Regions from separate parts of the Kluyvera sp. 1366 genome, predicted to be linked through region 1. Evidence: predicted binding sites of a transcription regulator. Region 1 holds the regulator's gene; the other holds the start of a gene.

What was found. The regulator ArgR, encoded in region 1, controls arginine synthesis, uptake and breakdown. The targets are predictions, from matches to a motif close to ANTGAATAAAAATACANT.
Region 2: a site for ArgR is predicted at 1,585-1,602, ahead of argF (ornithine carbamoyltransferase). Genes of this name have one in related genera too.

What each region holds. Positions count from the first base shown of each region.
Region 1 covers NZ_JBTRDW010000007.1:33,558-36,972, reverse strand. The annotation lists gene mscM (miniconductance mechanosensitive channel MscM) at 1-82, shown strand, start outside; gene mdh (malate dehydrogenase) at 135-1,070, opposite strand; gene argR (transcriptional regulator ArgR) at 1,495-1,965, shown strand; gene yhcN (peroxide/acid stress response protein YhcN) at 2,455-2,718, shown strand; gene ACVLVH_RS16435 (YdgH/BhsA/McbA-like domain containing protein) at 2,809-3,075, shown strand; gene yhcN (peroxide/acid stress response protein YhcN) at 3,177-3,415, shown strand, end outside.
Region 2 covers NZ_JBTRDW010000005.1:318,612-322,026, reverse strand. The annotation lists gene pyrB (aspartate carbamoyltransferase) at 1-309, opposite strand, end outside; gene argF (ornithine carbamoyltransferase) at 553-1,560, opposite strand; gene rraB (ribonuclease E inhibitor RraB) at 1,722-2,144, shown strand; gene miaE (tRNA isopentenyl-2-thiomethyl-A-37 hydroxylase MiaE) at 2,205-2,966, shown strand; gene ACVLVH_RS13260 (GNAT family N-acetyltransferase) at 3,124-3,415, opposite strand, start outside.

The DNA.
Region 1 (3,415 bases):
ACGCATGGAGACGTTAGGAAAGCAAAACCCCGCGACTAACGGTGCGCCCGCCAATAAAACCTTCAAATCTGGCGGATTATAAAAACAAAACGCCCGGCAGATGCCGGGCGTTTTTTATTGCCGCTTAGCGTTCATCACTTCACAAACTCTTCGCCCTGCGAGATATCTTTCTTCAGCGTTTCCAGCATGCCGTTTAGCGCCTGCTGTTCAAAGGCACTCAGCGTGCCCAGCGGACGGCGTTCAACGATGCCGTTTTTGCCCAGCAGCAGCGGCTGCGAGAAGAAGCGGGCATATTCGCCATCGCCTTCCACATACGCGCACTCCACCACGTTGGCTTCGCCTTGCAGGGCACGAATCAATGACAGGCCAAAACGGGCCGCCGCCTGTCCCATCGACAGCGTCGCCGATCCGCCACCGGCTTTGGCTTCCACCACTTCGGTGCCCGCGTTCTGAATACGTTTGGTGAGATCCGCCACTTCCTGCTCGCTGAAGCTCACGCCTTCCACCTGCGACAGCAGCGGCAGAATCGTTACGCCGGAATGCCCGCCCACCACCGGCACTTCAATCTCGTTAGGCTGCTTGCCTTTTAGCGCCGCGACAAAGGTATTGGCACGGATGATATCGAGGGTGGAAACGCCAAACAGGCGATTCTTGTCATACACGCCGGCTTTTTTTAGCACTTCGGCCGCAATCGCCACCGTCGTATTCACCGGATTGGTGATGACGCCAATCAGCGCTTTTGGCGCGGTACTGGCAACCTGCTCGATCAGGTTACGCACGATACCGGCGTTGACGTTAAACAGGTCGGCGCGATCCATGCCCGGCTTACGTGCCACACCCGCGGAGATCAGCACCACATCAGCACCATGCAGCGCAGGCGTAGCATCTTCACCGCTAAACCCTTCCACGGTGACTGCCGTTGGGATATGACTGAGATCGACCGCCACACCGGGCGTTACCGGGGCGATATCGTAAAGTGAGAGAGCTGAGCCTGCGGGTAATTGCGTTTTGAGCAGCAGTGCGAGCGCCTGGCCAATACCACCAGCGGCACCGAGAACGGCAACTTTCATCCTGAACTCCTTATTAAGGTGGGGCAGAGATATGCCGAAAATCCATCAGGTTACGAGTTTAATCAACTTCTCAGGCGATAGCGACTAAACCTGTCGCGCACTAAACACTACGCCGCAATCGGCTCCCGAGACATCTCCACTTCAGAAGTCGCCTGAATGATTCATTCGCAGCCAGAAGACAATGGACGGCAATGATCATCGATATTGTTGTTACCACTTCAATAATATAACAACTTTGCAACCTTCGCTTTGCGCGTCCACCCGCGATTTTGGTGCAACATCATATTCTGTTATGATGCCCGCCCCGCAGGTCATTACCGCGATTCTCTTACCAGACTTATTGCATAAAAATTCATCTAAATGCATAATAATTTATCTGCCGTGGGCCTGTTGCCCTCTGCAACCCCTTTTTAATTGGTAGCTTATGCGAAACCCATCGAAACAAGACGACTTGATTAAGGCGTTTAAAGCCTTATTAAAGGAAGAGAAATTCAGCTCCCAGGGCGAAATCGTGCAGGCGCTGCAGGAAGACGGCTTCGAGAATATTAATCAGTCCAAAGTTTCTCGCATGCTGACCAAGTTTGGCGCGGTGCGCACGCGCAACGCCAAGATGGAGATGGTTTACTGCCTGCCTGCTGAACTCGGCGTGCCCACCACCACCAGCCCGCTGAAGAATCTGGTGCTGGATATCGATTACAACGATGCGTTAGTGGTGATTCACACCAGTCCGGGCGCTGCGCAGCTGATAGCGCGCCTGCTGGATTCGCTGGGCAAAGCGGAAGGCATTCTCGGCACCATTGCCGGTGATGACACCATCTTTATTACCCCCGCGCGCACCTTCTCGGTAAAACAGCTGTACGACGCGATTCTGGTTTTATTCGAACAAGAGCTATAAAACCCTGCTGCATACCGGCAGTTCCTCTGCCGGTTATCTTGCCCTTTGCGCTTCATTCGTAACCATTCTGTTACAAATTCCTTTGTAAATAATAAGTTATCCATATGCCTGGCGGTTCTTTTCAGCCGCTATCATTGGTACGACCTTTATGCCTTTTTAACCTTATGCGCTATTTTACGCTGCTTTACACATTGTGCTCAGTGTCTTTCCCTTCTCTATCTGTATCAGCCAGCGAGATCAACCACGATCTTTCGCACTAAAAGATAATTTGATGTAGATCATTGTTTTTATGGTGAAATAACCACCTCTGGTTAAGATCCAGGCGTTTTTTATAACTTCAGGTTCTAAAAAAGTGCCATAAGGATAAAGAATTACAACCAAACATTATTAGCTCGGTATTAATTTCATGGGTGATTAGATCTATACTTGTTTTCGTGATGCAAATCACACGAAAGAAAAAGATAAAAATAGACGACGAGGAAAAATATCATGAACGTTAAAACTACTATCGCGACTTTAAGTATTCTCTCTGCCCTGTCATTTGGTGCTTTTGCAGCAGATTCTATTAATGCCGAAAAGGCTGCGAATCTGCAACCCGCGGGTACCATCAGCGTCAGCGGCGTGGGCGGCTCTCCAATGGATATCCGTCAGCAGTTAAACGATAAAGCCGACCAGCAAGGTGCGAAAGCCTATCGCGTGGTTGAGGCGAATACCGGTGACAGCTACCACGCAACCGCTGAGCTGTACAAATAAGTTATTGACTTAAAAAGCAATGTGAACGGCGACCCTTTTGAGACGCTCTTGCCTCTCAGGTTGCCGGCCCCCATTTCAGGAGAGTGAATCATGAAAACCAAATTAGCTATCGCAGTACTGGGCCTGGCTTCTGTTCTTTCTTTTGGCGCGAGTGCCGCTAGCCTTGTTTCAAACCAACAAGCTGAACAGCTGCAATCTCTGAACCAAACCATCAGCGTGAGCGGTGTTGACGGCGACCAAACCAACGTGCGTCAGGAACTGTCACAGAAAGCCGATGCGCAGGGTGCCAGCCATTACCGCATCATCGAAAGCAACCGTGGCGATACCTTCCACGTGACTGCTGAACTGTACAAATAATCACTAATTGAACGTCCAGTGCCTTGATGGCGCCAGGCAATAGATCGACGACCCGCCACCCCTTTTCTGCCGCAGGTTGTTGATTAAACGAGGAGAAAATTATGAAAATCAAAACAACCATTGCAACTGCTACCCTGCTTTCCCTGTTCGCCTTTGGTGCTTCTGCAGCACAACTGGTCACCGAACAACAGGCGCAGAATCTGCAACCTACCGGCAGCACTATCTCAATCAGCGGAACCGGCGGTTCGCCAATGGACTATCGTGCCGAGCTTTCTCAGAAAGCGGATGAGCAAGGTGCCAGCGCTTACAAAGTGATTGAAGCGAAAACCGGCGACAGCTA
Region 2 (3,415 bases), on a different contig from region 1:
GATGGCATCAACGTAAGTCCCAATCACCGAAATGGTATCGGCGAGGGTTTCGCCTTTCTTGCCGAGCGAGGTGTTGCTACCGTCGGCGAAGCCCACCACTGACGCGCCGAGACGATGCATCGCGGTTTCAAACGACAAACGCGTACGCGTTGAAGCCTCAAAGAAGCAGCTGGCGATCACATTGTGTTTCAGCAGCTCCGGCTGGGGATTGGCTTTCAGCTGGGCAGCGGTATGCAGCACCAGCTCCAGCTCGTCGCGGTTGAGATCGTTGATGGAAATAATGTGCTTGCGATATAGCGGGTTGGCCATAGCGTTCTCCTCTGCGCTGCCGGATTGCGGACAAAAAAAAGCCCCTGCTTAAGGGGCTTTTTTTACGATCGATTGATGACGGAAAGAAACAGATGCGCCGCCCGCTGTCAGGCGTCGTTGAGCGTCAAATTGTGCGCTGCGCTGTTGCATGTTTCCTCCGGCAAATTGGGCCGCATTATACGCATTCACTGATTTGCATCAAGCAAATATCGCGCGCGAGGTAAACGTTTGCGGCGCCACCAATCATAGCTTGCCGAGTGTCGCGACCATCACCGCTTTAATGGTGTGCATGCGGTTTTCAGCCTGATCGAACACAATGCTGTGCGCAGATTCAAACACCTCATTACTTACTTCCATGCCATCGTGCAAACCGTGCTGCTCGGCCATTTGACGGCCCAGCGTGGTTTTGTCGTCATGGAAGGCCGGTAAGCAGTGCAGGAACTTCACCTGCGGATTGCCGGTCAGCGCCAGCATCGCGCTATTAACCTGATAAGGACGCAGCAGGGCGATGCGATCTTCCCACACTGATTTGGCTTCGCCCATCGACACCCACACATCCGTGTAGATGAAGTCGGCACCTTGCACGCCTTCGGCGATATCTTCGGTCAGGGTGATTTTGCCTCCGGTTTGCTGTGCGGCCACGCGGCACTGCTCCACCAGTTCCGCTTCCGGCCAGCAGCCTTTTGGCGCCACCAGACGCAGATCCATGCCGACCAGCGCAGCGGCTTCCAGCATGCTGTTGCCCATGTTGTTGCGTGCATCGCCGACGTAAACCAGCGTCATTTCATTCAGCGATTTACCCGGCAGATGCTCCTGCATTGTCAGCAGATCGGCCAGCAGCTGCGTGGGGTGGAATTCGGTGGTCAGACCGTTCCACACTGGCACGCCAGCGAATTCCGCTAAGGTTTCCACCAGTTCCTGGCCGTAGCCGCGATACTGAATACCGTCATACATGCGTCCCAGCACGCGCGCGGTGTCTTTCATCGACTCTTTATGGCCAATTTGGCTGCCGCTTGGGCCGAGATAGGTGACGTTAGCGCCCTGATCGTAAGCGGCAACTTCGAAAGAGCATCGGGTACGAGTCGAGTCTTTTTCGAAGATGAGCGCGATGTTTTTGCCTTTCAGGTACTGCGTTTCGCTGGCATTTTTCTTTGCGTGTTTTAATTCACCTGCCAGACTCAGCAGAGAATCGATTTGGGCTGGGGTGAAATCCAGCAATCTCAGGAAATGTCTTTGATGTAGCTGACTCATACAGCGCTCCGGATGACTACATTAAATGAATTAAAATTCAATCTAACCGTATGAATATGCATTTTCAACCCCGGCGTTAAGAAACTTGTTGTTTTGTGTAGTGGCGCGCGAGGCAGTGTGGGAAAATAATTGAATTCAGCCGAATATTTGAGGACACGCCCATGGCATATGAAGCATTGCTGGAAGAACAGCGCGAAGAGACGCGACTGATCATTGAAGAGTTGCTGGAAGACGGCAGCGATCCAGATGCGCTTTACACTATTGAGCATCATCTCTCCTGCAACAACTTTGACTCGCTGGAGAAGGTCGCGGTTGATGCCTTCAAGCTGGGCTACGAAGTGAGCGAGCCAGAAGAGCTGGAGCTGGAAGACGGCACCACCGTAATGTGTGTGGATATCCTGAGTGAAGGCGCGTTGAAGCCAGAGCTGATTGATGCGCAGGTTGAGCAGCTGGTGAATCTGGCAGGCAGCTACAACGTCGATTACGACGGGTGGGGCACCTACTTTGAAGATCCTGATGCCGAAGATGAAGACGACGATGGCGAGTTCATCGACGACGAAGAAGACAACGGTGTGCGTCACTAAGCATTAATGGGCGGCACTCGCCGCCCTGAACACGTTTCCCCGTAAGACAAAAGACTGCCCATGAATTACGCTCCGCTATTAGAACCGATCTATCAATTCCTGCATTGCCGCACGCCACAAGCGTGGATTGATGAAGCGCGCAAGCCGGAAAATCTGACGTTGCTGCTCACCGATCACATGGTTTGTGAATTGAAAGCCGCGCAAACCGCGGTGTTCATCATCCGTAAATACGTGGCGGATAAGCCAAGTGGTGATGCCATTCTGGCATGGCTCAAGCCGTATGAAGATTTTATCTACCGCGACGAGCAGGACGGCAACTTTATCAATGCCCACAAGAATCTGACCAAAAGCATTATCGTGCGCAACGAGCTGCCGTGGGCCGATGATTTGGTGGAGATGATGGTGCTGCTGGTGAAAGAGGAGCTGCACCACTTCTATCAGGTGTGGGAAATCATGCAGTCGCGCGGTTTGCCGTATCGCAAAATCACTGCCAGCCGCTATGCCAAAGGTTTGATTCGCGAGATTCGCACATACGAGCCGGAAGCGCTGGTGGATAAGCTGATTTGCGGGGCGTACATCGAAGCGCGATCCTGCGAACGTTTCGCCAGCCTGGCGCCGTATCTGGATGAGCAACTGGAGAAGTTCTATATTTCGCTGCTGCGCTCGGAAGCGCGTCACTATCAGGATTACCTGAAGCTGGCGCAGCAGATTTCGCCGAAGGAGATTGCGCCGCGCGTGCAGGTGTTTGGCGAGGCAGAAGCGCGCTTAATCAGCGAGCCGGATGGCGAACTGCGGTTTCATAGTGGAGTGCCGGCGGTTTAGGTTTGTGCTCGCTGTCCCCCTCCTCGGTCCTCCCCCATAAATGGGGGAGGAAGATGCTGCCACATGCCAGTGATGAAGCTGCATGTGGCAGCATCTCCTTCCCCCGCTAGCGGGGGAAGGCCGGGATGGGGGACAGCGAGCACACACAGCGAGCAAATCACAACACCTTCAGCATCCGCACTTCACAATCCACATGCCCGGTACAACCCATCGCGCTCTCAATCAGCTCAAACCCCAACGACTCATACAACTTAATCGCACGCGTCAAACTGCCGGTGGTTTCCAGATAGCAGCGCTGAAAGCCCTGCTGACGGGCGAATTCCATCGCACGCAGCGCCAGATCGCGCGCCAGACCTAAGCCGCGCACCTGCGGCAGGAAATACATTTTCTGCAGCTCACAGATATCCGGCGCGCTACAGGCCAGCGGTGCAACGCCGCCGCCGCCCACC